3 regions of the Paenibacillus sp. FSL R10-2736 genome follow, and region 2 is predicted to be linked to each of the others. Evidence: a T-box and tRNA genes for the amino acid it is inferred to sense, from the RefSeq annotation. Region 2 holds a T-box; the other regions hold tRNA genes.

Region 1 (5,029 bases), 710 kb from region 2:
ACTGAAACATCTAAGTACCCTGAGGAAGAGAAAACAATAGTGATTCCGTCAGTAGCGGCGAGCGAACGCGGAACAGCCTAAACCAAGAGGCTTGCCTCTTGGGGTTGTGGGACGTCTCACATGGAGTTACAAAGGAATATGGTAGGCGAAGAGGTCTGGAAAGGCCCGCGATAGAGGTAAAAGCCCTGTAGCCTAAACTGTGTTCTCTCCGAGACGGATCCCGAGTAGTGCGGGGCACGTGAAACCCCGTATGAATCCAGCAGGACCATCTGCTAAGGCTAAATACTACCTGGCGACCGATAGTGAAACAGTACCGTGAGGGAAAGGTGAAAAGCACCCCGGAAGGGGAGTGAAATAGAACCTGAAACCGTGTGCTTACAAAAAGTCAGAGCCCTATTACTGGGTGATGGCGTGCCTTTTGTAGAATGAACCGGCGAGTTACGTTTAACATGCAAGGTTAAGGTGAGAAGCCGGAGCCGCAGCGAAAGCGAGTCTGAATAGGGCGATTGAGTATGTGGACGTAGACCCGAAACCGTGTGATCTACCCCTGTCCAGGGTGAAGGTGCGGTAACACGCACTGGAGGCCCGAACCCACGCATGTTGAAAAATGCGGGGATGAGGTGGGGGTAGCGGAGAAATTCCAATCGAACTCGGAGATAGCTGGTTCTCCCCGAAATAGCTTTAGGGCTAGCCTCGGTGAATGGAGTGGTGGAGGTAGAGCACTGATTGGGTGCGGGGCCCGCAAGGGTTACCAAGCTCAGTCAAACTCCGAATGCCATTAACTTCTTGCCGGGAGTCAGACAGTGAGTGCTAAGATCCATTGTCAAAAGGGAAACAGCCCAGACCATCAGCTAAGGTCCCCAAGTGTGTGTTAAGTGGGAAAGGATGTGGAGTTGCACAGACAACCAGGATGTTGGCTTAGAAGCAGCCACCATTGAAAGAGTGCGTAATAGCTCACTGGTCGAGTGACTCTGCGCCGAAAATGTAACGGGGCTAAACACACCACCGAAGCTATGGCTAGATACTTTGTATCTGGGGTAGGGGAGCGTTGTATGTAGGTTGAAGGTGTACCGTAAGGAGCGCTGGACAGCATACAAGTGAGAATGCCGGTATGAGTAACGAAAAGATCAGTGAGAATCTGATCCGCCGAAAGCCCAAGGTTTCCTGAGGAAGGCTCGTCCGCTCAGGGTAAGTCGGGACCTAAGGCGAGGCCGAAAGGCGTAGTCGAAGGACAACAGTTTGAAATTACTGTACCACCGTAATCCGCTATGAGCGATGGGGTGACGCAGGAGGGTAGTGACGCGGACTGATGGATGTGTCCGTCTAAGCAGTGAGGCTGATGTGTAGGCAAATCCGCACATCATTAAGGCTGGGCTGTGATGGGGAGCGAAAATTGTAGTAGCGAAGGTCATGATCTCACACTGCCAAGAAAAGCCTCTAGCCAGGAGAAGGTGCCCGTACCGCAAACCGACACAGGTAGGCGAGAAGAGAATTCTAAGGCGCGCGGAAGAACTCTCGTTAAGGAACTCGGCAAAATGACCTCGTAACTTCGGGAGAAGAGGTGCCTCGGTAGGGTGAATAGCCCGAGGGGGCCGCAGTGAAAAGGCCCAAGCGACTGTTTAGCAAAAACACAGGTCTGTGCGAAGCCGCAAGGCGAAGTATACGGGCTGACGCCTGCCCGGTGCTGGAAGGTTAAGGGGAGTGGTTAGGGGTTAAACCCGAAGCTGTGAACCGAAGCCCCAGTAAACGGCGGCCGTAACTATAACGGTCCTAAGGTAGCGAAATTCCTTGTCAGGTAAATTCTGACCCGCACGAATGGCGTAACGACTTGGGCGCTGTCTCAACGAGAGATCCGGTGAAATTTTAATACCTGTGAAGATGCAGGTTACCCGCGACAAGACGGAAAGACCCCATGGAGCTTTACTGCAGCTTGATATTGAATTTGGGTACGATCTGTACAGGATAGGTGGGAGCCGTTGAGGCAGGAGCGCAAGCTTCTGCGGAGGCGCCGTTGGGATACCACCCTGATCGTATCTAGGTTCTAACCTAGTACCCTTACCGGGTACGGGGACCGTGTCAGGCGGGCAGTTTGACTGGGGCGGTCGCCTCCTAAAGAGTAACGGAGGCGTTCAAAGGTTCCCTCAGAATGGTTGGAAATCATTCGCAGAGTGCAAAGGCATAAGGGAGCTTGACTGCGAGACCTACAAGTCGAGCAGGGACGAAAGTCGGACTTAGTGATCCGGTGGTACCGCATGGAAGGGCCATCGCTCAACGGATAAAAGCTACCCTGGGGATAACAGGCTTATCTCCCCCAAGAGTCCACATCGACGGGGAGGTTTGGCACCTCGATGTCGGCTCATCGCATCCTGGGGCTGAAGTAGGTCCCAAGGGTTGGGCTGTTCGCCCATTAAAGCGGTACGCGAGCTGGGTTCAGAACGTCGTGAGACAGTTCGGTCCCTATCTGTCGTGGGCGCAGGAAATTTGAGAGGAGCTGTCCTTAGTACGAGAGGACCGGGATGGACGTACCGCTGGTGCATCAGTTGTTCCGCCAGGAGCATGGCTGAGTAGCTACGTACGGACGGGATAAGCGCTGAAAGCATCTAAGCGTGAAGCCCCCCTCAAGATGAGATTTCCCAATTAGTAAGACCCCTTGAAGACGACGAGGTAGATAGGTTGGAGGTGGAAGTGCAGCAATGCATGGAGCTGACCAATACTAATCGGTCGAGGGCTTATCCAAATTTCGAACAACGCAGATTCGTTTCGGATTCAGTTTTCAGGAATCAAATTCCTGAAGCATTTACGCTGTAAATGCCCGTTTGGTGGCGATAGCGGAGGGGTTCCACGCGTACCCATCCCGAACACGACCGTTAAGCCCTCCAGCGCCGATGGTACTTGGACCGAAGGGTCCTGGGAGAGTAGGACGCTGCCAAGCGGACAATATTCCCTGATAGCTCAGTTGGTAGAGCACTCGACTGTTAATCGAGTTGTCACAGGTTCGAGTCCTGTTCGGGGAGCCATGCTCTCATAGCTCAGCAGGTAGAGTGCTTCCATGGTAAGGAAGAGGTCACCGGTTCGAATCCGGTTGAGAGCTCCACAGATTTACTGAGGCCCGTTGGTCAAGGGGTTAAGACACCTCCCTTTCACGGAGGTAACATGGGTTCGAATCCCATACGGGTCACCAATTTTTGATGGGATGAGAATTCCCTGAGTTTCACCCCTTTTGGGTCACCATACATATGGAGGCTTAGCTCAGCTGGGAGAGCATCTGCCTTACAAGCAGAGGGTCGGGGGTTCGAACCCCTCAGCCTCCACCATAATTTTCTTGATATTTGTGGGAGATTGTGGGCATTATATAGGTATCTATTGTAGGGGATTCGCCAAGCGGTAAGGCAACGGACTCTGACTCCGTCATCATAGGTTCGAATCCTATATCCCCTGCCAATTGCGAGCCATTAGCTCAGTTGGTAGAGCACCTGACTTTTAATCAGGGTGTCGAAGGTTCGAGTCCTTCATGGCTCACTTTTATTAGTTTTATGCGCGTGTGGCGGAATGGCAGACGCACCAGACTTAGGATCTGGCGTCGTAAGACGTGGGGGTTCAAGTCCCTTCACGCGCACCACTTATTTGCGGACGTGGCTCAGCGGTAGAGCATCGCCTTGCCAAGGCGAGGGTCGCGGGTTCGATTCCCGTCGTCCGCTCCATAATTTTTGCGCCCTTAGCTCAGCTGGATAGAGCGTTTGACTACGAATCAAAAGGTCGGGAGTTCGAATCTCTCAGGGCGCGCCATTATTACTTTGCAGTATAGCTTTTATATTAACGGGATGTAGCTCAGCTTGGTAGAGCACCTGGTTTGGGACCAGGGGGTCGCATGTTCAAATCGTGTCATCCCGATATTTCACCTTTGCGGGTGTAGTTCAATGGTAGAACTTCAGCCTTCCAAGCTGATAGCGTGGGTTCGATTCCCATCACCCGCTCCATATTAAATTTCATAGTTTCGGGATGTAGCTCAGCTTGGTAGAGCACCTGGTTTGGGACCAGGGGGTCGCATGTTCAAATCGTGTCATCCCGATAACACAGCTAATAGCTGGCAATGAACTCTTACCTAAGTAAGAGTTTTTTGTTGCGTAATTAAAGGAACATATGTTCCTTTAATCGTCTAAAAAAAAGACAACCTCTGCCGGGATGCCTATCCTTGCATAATAGCTCTGTAAAGATTCATCCTGCTCGATAGAAGTGCCAGCGGATAGCAGCTTCACTGCGAATATATTAGCCTGACGCTCCAGCTTCCCCGGTGAGAAAAAAGAGTTTTCTTCCAGAAAAAAACGGTTGACCCCTTTATGCAGACGGTCATGAGCCAATTCATGTGCACATACAAACCGCTGCCACTCCAGAGGCAGCTCATTATGAATGACGATAAACCTTCTTCTTAACTTACGGTAATACAAGCCCTTGGTGCCTTCGCCCAGATTGATGAACCTGATGTGAATGCCGAGGGCCCCAGCCAGCTCGAAGGGGTTGTTGGTTTTATATTTTTTGACCAGACGCTTGATTAGCTCATCCATATTCTTCACCCGCAGCATGTTAATAGTTGTATGATTGCCTGGCTATTCCTTCGTACCTGAATCGTGCTTGGGCTTAGTTCTTTTGTTCATCTGCTTGGCCTCCCAGAATAGGCCTGTTAATACATCCTTGATCCGCTGCTTATCCTCCTTGTTCAGTGGGATTCCGTCGAACATCAGCTCGCCATCATCCTCAAGCATTTGACGGAAATCACGCTTATCCTTACTCGTAGCCCATGCGGGCACTGACCCTCCAGTACTGCTCTGTGATTCGGTTAAATGACCGGCATGGCCCATAAGCTCCTCATAAGAGACATCGGTCGCTTCAGCAATCTTACGCAGTGTAGCCGGCTTAGGGACACCCCGTAGTCCATTCTCTATCCGCGATATTTGTGCTCCGCTGATTCCGGCAAGGGATGCCAACTGATTGATTGTCAGTCCCTTTCCTTCCCGAAGCTGTTTCAGATAGT
Region 2 (5,029 bases):
ATCGGTCAGAAAAACAGGTTTTTTCGCCAAATAGCGTCATCTGAGTCCGCATAGCTTAGCAGAAGGCTTCATCTGCACAGTGCAGACAATTTTCCTGGAAATCCCTGGTGTCTGAGCATTCAAGTCACTCTTTGTACAGCCATTCGCTAGACTATTGTTACTCAAACCCAACCCCACCCCCCCGCTCGCCTACAGCGATCCCCCAAGTAACCAACATCATTTTCACCCGATGAGTACAGTTATCTATTATAAGCCCTACTTGAACTATGCGGGACTCTCTACCGCTTCTTCGTCCCAGCTTACATCCGCTCCGGCTTAGGCAGACCGAGTACATCCAGCGCCTCGCCTAAAGTATCGGTGAAGCTCCGGGTCAGCCAGAGACGGAAAGCAATGCTGGAGGCCTCGCCTTTGAGGATCGGGCAGGCGGAGTAGAAGTTGCTGAACAGCGCCGCGAGACTGTGCGCATAGTTACAAATCGAATTCGGTGTAAGCTCCCGGCTTGCCGTATATAGGGTGTCCTGCCACAGGCTGAGCTGTCTCAGCAGGGCGAGCTCGGCTGCCTCAAGCTGCGGCGGAAAGAGCGAAAGCCCGCCATGCGCGTTGCTCCCGTCAAGCCCGCTGCTCGCGCTATGTTTGCTGCTCCCGTTATCCCCGCTATTCCCGTGCCCACCATACTCGCGGCTCCCGCCATGCTCGTTACCACCGTTATTCCCGGTACCGCTGTCCGCCAGGGCGCTGCCTTTACTGAGCACACGGCTTGCCCGGGCATAGGCATACATCAGATAAACGCCAGTGTTGCCGGAAATCTCCATGGCCTGTTTGAAGTCAAACACAATCTCTGTACCCAGATTGAAGCGCAGCAGATAGTAGCGGATGGCAGCGGTGGCGATGAGCCGGCTGGACAGGCCGTTTTTGTCGGAACGGGTAGCCTCGATGGAATGCTCCATAAGCCGGACCAGCTCGGTAACCTTGATGCCGATGCCCTGGCGTCCGGACATGGCGTAGGAGCTTTTGCCGGCGGAGGTATCAATACCAAGTTCAGCGGCGGAAGCCGGACTTAGCGAAACCACACCATAACTTACATGATGCAGCCGATCCGCCTGCTCACTGTAGCCCAGTGCCTGGAAGGCCTGCTTTACCATCGCCTGCGGATACTCCTGTCTGTAGTCGATCACGTTCACGACCTTGACTGCGCGTCCAAAAGGCAGCGTCTCACCCCTCAAGCCGGTCGTCCACAGCCCGCTGCCAAATTCGCTGTAGGCGAAGTCCTTGTCCAAGAGGCCGAATTTCCATAGATGATAAGCGATATCCTTGGCCGTATAGGTCAAAATCCCGTTCGAGCGCACCAGCACCTTATCCTTCTGATGCTCCTCCTCTGTCTCCTGTCCGCCAGTGCCAGCGGATTGCTTCAGCACCCAGCAGCCGGCCAGCTTGCCTTCCTTCTCCTGAACGAACACTTCTGTCTGCGACAGAAGGTCAAAGGCAGAAGACCAGAAGCCTTCCTTCAGAATACTGCTCTCCCAAACAAGCAGGTCGTAGTGAATGCCGAAGCTGCGCATCTCCTCCACATGCTCTTTTACAATCTGTCCGGCGACAAGGTTGCCAATCCAGGCGGTATTGCCATGCCCCTCTTCCAGCGCGTGAAGAATTTCGGTCCGTTTATTTACACTTTCAGGATGCTCCGCGTACTCCTTGTTGATCTCAGCGTAAATATCCCAGCAGTAATCTCCGAAACGGACATGCTCCCCGGCAAGCGGGACATTCAAAAGGCCGACTACAGTATCTGCAAGCTGGTTGCCGAGATCATCCACGTAGTTGTGCACCTCAACGGTATGACCGGTTTTTCTCAAAATTCTAACCAGCGCATCTCCGATACAGGAGTTTCTCAGATGTCCAATGTGCATGCTTTTATTCGGATTAACGCTAGTATGCTCTACAATAACCTTCTCACCGCCAGCCTGCGGAATTGCAAAATCAGTCTGGGCCCACACCTGCCAATCGATGTACATATTAATGAAACCCGGCGGCGCAACCTCGATTCTCTGCAGCAGTCCGTTTACGGAGCCCGATGACTTCAGCTCGGCGATGATCAGTTCTGCGATGACGGCCGGGGCTTTGCGCAGGGTGCGGGCCAACTGCATGGCAATATTGCTGGAATAGTCCCCATGCTCCGCATTCGCAGGCTGCTCAAGAGCCACTTTTACCGCAGAGCTGCCGGGAATCCCCAGGTCTTCAGATACTTTGAGAATACATTGTTCCAGACTGTCTTTAATTAGCTCGCTTAACATGAATAAGTACCTCCCGAAATAGTTGTGAATGGTGTAAGCAGTGGCTGAGGGCGGAAGACTTCAAGGGTCCATAAGGTGAAAAAACAACAAAAAAGCCTTCGTCTCAAAAGAGACGAGGCTTATGCGCTCGCGGTACCACTCTCGTTGCTGAACCTACAGTTCAACCACCTTACAGGTTAACGGTCTTTAGCCGGGGCTTCCTACTCTTAAGGTTCAGAAGTCCATCTCACGGGTGCGCTTCATAATCCTGATCTGTACCGGCTTACACTCTCCCGGCTCGCTGGGGACTAGGGTTCAGGGCCATTACTCTCCCGGTCATTGATTCAATATGATTTTTATCAGTATAGCGAATTTCTGGAAGAAAGCAATAGCGGAATGTCAAGCGGAACCTTGTTTCCGGAAAATGCAACCCATAACATCCGGTATTTGCAATAGATATCCGGCTTTGTCCACACCTCCAGTGATGGCTCGAATATAGTAAGTTGTTATCACTATTAAAATATTCGGAGAGGAGAACTCAAGATGAGCTTTTTATCTACAGGACCGATTGAAAATAATGCGGTAGGCGGGCTAAGACCTACCCAGCAGGTCACGGTCAAAATCGATAACCGAAGTGATACCATGTCTTCCTTGGTGACGGTAGAGGGTTACTATCTGGATGGAACCCGCACGCTATATGTCAGTGAAACGTTGAATGTACTGCCTAATCAGGTAGTGACAACCACGTATTATGCGGATCTGGATGCATTTGAGTTTATTTTTGTCACTTCGGGAACCATTGATGAACAAGTGCAAGTCTCAGTCTGGGGGAAAAATAGCTCAGGCGGCTTAGTAACGCCACACCGCCTGGTTTCTGCTGAACTTCTGGGAGCTATCACAGGAGTGACGGGCATCACAGGCACGACCGGGGTTACAGGCGTAACCGGCACAGCCGGAGCAACCGGGGTTACAGGAGCGACTGGGGTTACGGGTGCGACAGGCACAGCTGGAGCGACCGGGGTTACAGGTGCGACAGGCACAGCAGGAGCAACTGGGGTTACAGGTGCGACAGGCACAGCAGGAGCGACTGGGGTTACCGGTGCGACAGGCACAGCAGGAGCGACTGGGGTTACAGGTGCGACGGGTATAGTAGGAGCGACTGGGGTTACGGGAGCGACAGGCACAGCAGGAGCGACTGGGAGTACAGGTGCGACAGGTATTGCTGGAGCGACTGGGAGTACAGGTGCGACGGGTATAGCAGGAGCGACTGGGGTTACAGGCGCAACAGGCGTAGCTGGTGCGACCGGGGTTACAGGTGCGACAGGCACAGCAGGAGCGACTGGGGTTACAGGCGCAACAGGCGTAGCTGGTGCGACCGGGGTTACAGGTGCGACAGGCGTAGCTGGTGCGACAGGGGTTACAGGTGCGACGGGCGTAGCGGGAGCAACTGGGGTTACAGGAGCGACAGGCACAGCAGGAGCGACCGGGGTTACGGGTGCGACAGGCATAGCGGGAGCGACTGGGGTTACAGGTGCGACGGGTAACACAGGCGCAACTGGGGTTACAGGTGCGACGGGTATAGCAGGAGCGACTGGGGTTACGGGAGCGACAGGCACAGCAGGAGCGACTGGGAGTACAGGTGCGACAGGTATTGCTGGAGCGACCGGGGTTACAGGTGCGACAGGCACAGCAGGAGCGACTGGGGTTACAGGCGCAACAGGCATAGCGGGAGCGATCGGGGTTACAGGAGCGACGGGCGTGGCAGGAGCGACCGGGGTTACGGGTGCAACAGGCACAGCCGGAGCGACCGGGGTTACAGGTGCAACTGGGGTTACAGGTGCGACAGGCACAGCAGGAGCGACTGGGGTTACAGGCGCAACAGGCGTAGCTGGTGCGACCGGGGTTACAGGTGCAACAGGCGTAGCTGGTGCGACCGGGGTTACAGGTGCGACAGGCATAGCGGGAGCGACTGGGGTTACAGGTGCGACGGGCGTAGCTGGTGCGACAGGGGTTACAGGTGCGACAGGGGTTACAGGTGCGACAGGCGAAGCAGGAGCGACTGGGGTTACGGGAGCGACGGGCGTAGCAGGCGCGACTGGGGTTACGGGTGCGACAGGCGCAGCCGGAGCGACCGGGAGTACAGGTGCGACAGGTATTGCTGGAGCGACTGGGAGTACAGGTGCGACGGGTATAGCAGGAGCGACTGGGGTTACGGGTGCGACAGGCGCAGCCGGAGCGACCGGGGTTACGGGTGCGACAGGTATTGCTGGAGCGACTGGGAGTACAGGTGCGACGGGTATAGCCGGAGCGACTGGGGTTACGGGAGCGACAGGCATAGCTGGCGCGACCGGGGTTACAGGTGCGACGGGCGTAGCAGGCGCGACTGGGGTTACGGGAGCGACGGGCGTAGCTGGAGCGACTGGGGTTACAGGTGCGACGGGCGTAGCGGGAGCAACTGGGGTTACCGGTGCGACAGGAGAAGTAGGCGCGACTGGGGTTACAGGCGCAACAGGCATAGCTGGTGCGACTGGGGTTACAGGTGCGACAGGCGTAGCTGGTGCGACCGGGGTTACAGGCGCAACAGGCGTAGCTGGTGCGACCGGGGTTACAGGTGCGACGGGTATAGCAGGAGCGACTGGGTTTACAGGTGCGACAGGCGAAATAGGAGCGACTGGGGCTACAGGTGCGACAGGCGCAGCTGGTGCGACCGGGGTTACAGGTGCGACGGGTATAGCAGGAGCGACTGGGTTTACAGGTGCGAC
Region 3 (5,029 bases), on a different contig from region 2:
TCTGCTGAGTGAAGAGGAGCGTGCCCGGCTCGTACGCAATATTGTCGGGGCTATGACTCCAGTAGAGTCGGATGAGATCAAGCTTCGCCAGATTGGCCATTTCTACAAAGCAGATCCGGAATTTGGCCGGCGTATCGCAGACGGACTGGGACTGGTGATACCGGAGTAACTCCACTTGCATCCTTCAGCGCACAGAAACCCCTGACTTCATCAGTCAGGGGTTTCTTGGGATTATCGTATTTGCATTTTCTATGTATATAGCCTAATGATACACATTCATCCACTGCTCCAGCTGCTGCTTCAGTCCCTGTCTCGCGGATACCGGCTCAAGAATCTCGGCGTTAGGGCCATATTGCAGAATCCACTTAATAAATTCCTTGTCGTTATTGACGGTGACTTCAAATAGCAGACTTCCGTCTTCCTCGTCGGTCATTCGCGGGTGCACGAACAATTCCTCTTCTTTGATGTAACGCGCTACCTCCGGATGAAACCGCACTTTGAAGGTGGTATTCTTATTGCCCCGGTCGATCGACCAGGTATTTTTCAGATACTGTTTAATATTGAAATCCCCTTTGTCGAAGGGGGTATCCGTCACCTCTACCTGCAGAAAACGGCTGATACGAAACGTCCGGATCGCCCTCTTCAGGTGGCAATAGCCAATCAGATAGAATCTCTGGTCACGCGGAATCAAATAATAAGGATCAATCTCCCGCTGCGTTGTCTCATTACGCAATTGCGAGTGATATACCGTACGAATCCGCCGTTGCTCCATAATCGCCCCGATCAGCGGCTGCAGGAAATTCCGGCTCTCCTTGCGGTAAGCAGGCTTGCCCATTTGAATAATATCTGAAATATTCTCAAGCATTCCATTCTGTTTGGATTTCTCCTTCAGATGTGTGCCCATGACTTTGTCAAAGGCAGACAGAAAACCTGGGGGGATTTTGCCGGGTGCCAGCACGGAGGGCAGCAGAGAGAAGGCCATTGCCTCCTGCTCGGAGAAATCCAGCGGGTATAAGAAGAATTTCCCCATAAACTTATAACCTGTTCCTCTCCCCTCGTTCATCACCGGTGCAAAATGACTGATTACATCCAAGTCCCTGTAAATCGTTCTAATATTCACCTCGCACCGGAATGCCAGATCCGCAGCCGTAATCCCGGGATTCGACTGGATGGCGTTAATGATCTTGAAAATCCGTATTACTTTGTCTGTCATAATAAATGCTCCTCAACTTCCAAGTAAATAGTGCCTGTACTTCCATAGTTCTAATATAACAGGTCTATATAAACATGGCTGTCTGCATAATATAGCATTATCAGCGCATAGAGCAGTCACCAGCATACACTGTGCATTTTTAATAAGCCAATACTTCCGCCCCATGTAGAAAAAACAAAAAAAACCCTTGAATATCAAGGGTTTCTATAACTATTATTTAAGCGGGTGATGGGAATCGAACCCACGCTATCAGCTTGGAAGGCTGAAGTTCTACCATTGAACTACACCCGCAAAGATGAAATATCGGGATGACACGATTTGAACATGCGACCCCCTGGTCCCAAACCAGGTGCTCTACCAAGCTGAGCTACATCCCGTTAATATAAAAGCTATACTGCAAAGTAATAATGGCGCGCCCTGAGAGATGCCAATGCTACGCATCCGATTGCGAAGTGGTGCTATCGAAGCTGATGCTCCAACGAACTCGTTCGAATCCTGAGGACACTTTGATGATTCAAAGAAGTATAAATGGCGCGCCCTGAGAGATTCGAACTCCCGGCCTTTTGATTCGTAGTCAAACGCTCTATCCAGCTGAGCTAAGGGCGCAAAATCTATATGGAGCGGACGACGGGAATCGAACCCGCGACCCTCGCCTTGGCAAGGCGATGCTCTACCGCTGAGCCACGTCCGCAAAAACATGGTGCGCGTGAAGGGACTTGAACCCCCACGTCGTGAAACGCCAGATCCTAAGTCTGGTGCGTCTGCCATTCCGCCACACGCGCACACTTTATAAGAAAATGGTGAGCCATGAAGGACTCGAACCTTCGACACCCTGATTAAAAGTCAGGTGCTCTACCAACTGAGCTAATGGCTCTCATAAGAGAAGCATTCATAAATGAAATGGCTGGGGATATAGGAATCGAACCTATGAATGACGGAGTCAAAGTCCGTTGCCTTACCGCTTGGCTAATCCCCAATATTAATAATTAGCAAACACTACGGAATCGGGTGGATACTCTATACTTCGAGATATAGGATGCTCAATCCCTGATACCTTCATACAATAAAGATGGCGGAACCGACGGGATTCGAACCCGCGATCTCCTGCGTGACAGGCAGGCATGTTAGGCCAACTACACCACGGTTCCAAATTGGTTGCGGGGGCAGGATTTGAACCTGCGGCCTTCGGGTTATGAGCCCGACGAGCTACCGGGCTGCTCCACCCCGCGTCAATGTTAAAGATCTATTCTGTTAAAGATAGATGGTGGAGGCTGAGGGGTTCGAACCCCCGACCCTCTGCTTGTAAGGCAGATGCTCTCCCAGCTGAGCTAAGCCTCCATATATGACTCGTATGGGATTCGAACCCATGTTACCTCCGTGAAAGGGAGGTGTCTTAACCCCTTGACCAACGAGCCATGCTGTTTAATTACTTGTAAGGTAAATCTACGGAGAGTGAGGGATACTCTTCACTTCGTTACGAGATTGCGAAGCTGTGCTAACGAAGCCTATACTCCAACGAACCACTGAGGGTTCTCATCCCTTTACAGGGAAGGTATTGCTACGGAGAGAGAGGGATTCGAACCCTCGAGACGCTTGTGGCGCCTACACGATTTCCAATCGTGCTCCTTCGGCCAAACTCGGACACCTCTCCAGATGGCTCCCCGAACAGGACTCGAACCTGTGACAACTCGATTAACAGTCGAGTGCTCTACCAACTGAGCTATCAGGGAATATACATATCAGGCTTGATCGCCTGAAAACTGAATCCGAAACGAATCTGCGTATTAAAAATTTGGATAAGCCCTCGACCGATTAGTATTGGTCAGCTCCATGCATTGCTGCACTTCCACCTCCAACCTATCTACCTCGTCGTCTTCAAGGGGTCTTACTAATTGGGAAATCTCATCTTGAGGGGGGCTTCACGCTTAGATGCTTTCAGCGCTTATCCCGTCCGTACGTAGCTACTCAGCCATGCTCCTGGCGGAACAACTGATGCACCAGCGGTACGTCCATCCCGGTCCTCTCGTACTAAGGACAGCTCCTCTCAAATTTCCTGCGCCCACGACAGATAGGGACCGAACTGTCTCACGACGTTCTGAACCCAGCTCGCGTACCGCTTTAATGGGCGAACAGCCCAACCCTTGGGACCTACTTCAGCCCCAGGATGCGATGAGCCGACATCGAGGTGCCAAACCTCCCCGTCGATGTGGACTCTTGGGGGAGATAAGCCTGTTATCCCCAGGGTAGCTTTTATCCGTTGAGCGATGGCCCTTCCATGCGGTACCACCGGATCACTAAGTCCGACTTTCGTCCCTGCTCGACTTGTAGGTCTCGCAGTCAAGCTCCCTTATGCCTTTGCACTCTTCGAATGATTTCCAACCATTCTGAGGGAACCTTTGAACGCCTCCGTTACTCTTTAGGAGGCGACCGCCCCAGTCAAACTGCCCGCCTGACACGGTCCCCGTACCCGGTAAGGGCACTAGGTTAGAACCTAGATACGATCAGGGTGGTATCCCAACGGCGCCTCCGCAGAAGCTTGCGCTCCTGCCTCAACGGCTCCCACCTATCCTGTACAGATCGTACCCAAATTCAATATCAAGCTGCAGTAAAGCTCCATGGGGTCTTTCCGTCTTGTCGCGGGTAACCTGCATCTTCACAGGTATTAAAATTTCACCGGATCTCTCGTTGAGACAGCGCCCAAGTCGTTACGCCATTCGTGCGGGTCAGAATTTACCTGACAAGGAATTTCGCTACCTTAGGACCGTTATAGTTACGGCCGCCGTTTACTGGGGCTTCGGTTCACAGCTTCGGATTGCTCCTAACCACTCCCCTTAACCTTCCAGCACCGGGCAGGCGTCAGCCCGTATACTTCGCCTTGCGGCTTCGCACAGACCTGTGTTTTTGCTAAACAGTCGCTTGGGCCTTTTCACTGCGGCCCCCTCGGGCTATTCACCCTACCGAGGCACCTCTTCTCCCGAAGTTACGAGGTCATTTTGCCGAGTTCCTTAACGAGAGTTCTTCCGCGCGCCTTAGAATTCTCTTCTCGCCTACCTGTGTCGGTTTGCGGTACGGGCACCTTCTCCTGGCTAGAGGCTTTTCTTGGCAGTGTGAGATCATGACCTTCGCTACTACAATTTTCGCTCCCCATCACAGCCCAGCCTTAATGATGTGCGGATTTGCCTACACATCAGCCTCACTGCTTAGACGGACACATCCATCAGTCCGCGTCACTACCCTCCTGCGTCACCCCATCGCTCATAGCGGATTACGGTGGTACAGTAATTTCAAACTGTTGTCCTTCGACTACGCCTTTCGGCCTCGCCTTAGGTCCCGACTTACCCTGAGCGGACGAGCCTTCCTCAGGAAACCTTGGGCTTTCGGCGGATCAGATTCTCACTGATCTTTTCGTTACTCATACCGGCATTCTCACTTGTATGCTGTCCAGCGCTCCTTACGGTACACCTTCAACCTACATACAACGCTCCCCTACCCCAGATACAAAGTATCTAGCCATAGCTTCGGTGGTGTGTTTAGCCCCGTTACATTTTCGGCGCAGAGTCACTCGACCAGTGAGCTATTACGCACTCTTTCAATGGTGGCTGCTTCTAAGCCAACATCCTGGTTGTCTGTGCAACTCCACATCCTTTCCCACTTAACACACACTTGGGGACCTTAGCTGATGGTCTGGGCTGTTTCCCTTTTGACAATGGATCTTAGCACTCACTGTCTGACTCCCGGCAAGAAGTTAATGGCATTCGGAGTTTGACTGAGCTTGGTAACCCTTGCGGGCCCCGCACCCAATCAGTGCTCTACCTC

Evidence for each region. The T-box of region 2 lies ahead of NSQ73_RS04640 (arginine--tRNA ligase). A T-box ahead of a tRNA ligase gene usually reads a tRNA of that ligase, here a tRNA-Arg.
Region 1: it encodes a tRNA-Arg, which carries the amino acid that the T-box ahead of NSQ73_RS04640 (arginine--tRNA ligase) is inferred to sense. The anticodon was not compared.
Region 3: it encodes a tRNA-Arg, which carries the amino acid that the T-box ahead of NSQ73_RS04640 (arginine--tRNA ligase) is inferred to sense. The anticodon was not compared.

Annotation. Positions count from the first base shown of each region.
Region 1 is NZ_JBBOBN010000001.1:339,505-344,533, forward strand. It holds rRNA gene NSQ73_RS01555 (23S ribosomal RNA) at 1-2,737, shown strand, start outside; rRNA gene rrf (5S ribosomal RNA) at 2,816-2,932, shown strand; tRNA gene NSQ73_RS01565 (tRNA-Asn) at 2,942-3,017, shown strand; tRNA gene NSQ73_RS01570 (tRNA-Thr) at 3,019-3,094, shown strand; tRNA gene NSQ73_RS01575 (tRNA-Glu) at 3,107-3,181, shown strand; tRNA gene NSQ73_RS01580 (tRNA-Val) at 3,239-3,314, shown strand; tRNA gene NSQ73_RS01585 (tRNA-Gln) at 3,368-3,441, shown strand; tRNA gene NSQ73_RS01590 (tRNA-Lys) at 3,447-3,519, shown strand; tRNA gene NSQ73_RS01595 (tRNA-Leu) at 3,536-3,619, shown strand; tRNA gene NSQ73_RS01600 (tRNA-Gly) at 3,627-3,701, shown strand; tRNA gene NSQ73_RS01605 (tRNA-Arg) at 3,710-3,786, shown strand; tRNA gene NSQ73_RS01610 (tRNA-Pro) at 3,818-3,891, shown strand; tRNA gene NSQ73_RS01615 (tRNA-Gly) at 3,904-3,977, shown strand; tRNA gene NSQ73_RS01620 (tRNA-Pro) at 3,996-4,069, shown strand; gene NSQ73_RS01625 (ImmA/IrrE family metallo-endopeptidase) at 4,149-4,562, opposite strand; gene NSQ73_RS01630 (helix-turn-helix domain-containing protein) at 4,605-5,029, opposite strand, start outside.
Region 2 is NZ_JBBOBN010000001.1:1,050,095-1,055,123, forward strand. It holds gene NSQ73_RS04640 (arginine--tRNA ligase) at 300-2,288, opposite strand; T-box leader at 2,394-2,616, opposite strand; gene NSQ73_RS04645 (beta strand repeat-containing protein) at 2,811-5,029, shown strand, end outside.
Region 3 is NZ_JBBOBN010000002.1:1,506,666-1,511,694, reverse strand. It holds gene katA (catalase KatA) at 1-169, shown strand, start outside; gene NSQ73_RS34680 (helix-turn-helix transcriptional regulator) at 263-1,213, opposite strand; tRNA gene NSQ73_RS34675 (tRNA-Gly) at 1,434-1,504, opposite strand; tRNA gene NSQ73_RS34670 (tRNA-Pro) at 1,517-1,590, opposite strand; tRNA gene NSQ73_RS34665 (tRNA-Arg) at 1,743-1,819, opposite strand; tRNA gene NSQ73_RS34660 (tRNA-Gly) at 1,830-1,904, opposite strand; tRNA gene NSQ73_RS34655 (tRNA-Leu) at 1,912-1,995, opposite strand; tRNA gene NSQ73_RS34650 (tRNA-Lys) at 2,012-2,087, opposite strand; tRNA gene NSQ73_RS34645 (tRNA-Gln) at 2,115-2,189, opposite strand; tRNA gene NSQ73_RS34640 (tRNA-Asp) at 2,284-2,361, opposite strand; tRNA gene NSQ73_RS34635 (tRNA-Met) at 2,366-2,442, opposite strand; tRNA gene NSQ73_RS34630 (tRNA-Val) at 2,476-2,551, opposite strand; tRNA gene NSQ73_RS34625 (tRNA-Glu) at 2,557-2,628, opposite strand; tRNA gene NSQ73_RS34620 (tRNA-Ser) at 2,775-2,864, opposite strand; tRNA gene NSQ73_RS34615 (tRNA-Asn) at 2,868-2,943, opposite strand; rRNA gene NSQ73_RS34610 (23S ribosomal RNA) at 3,006-5,029, opposite strand, start outside.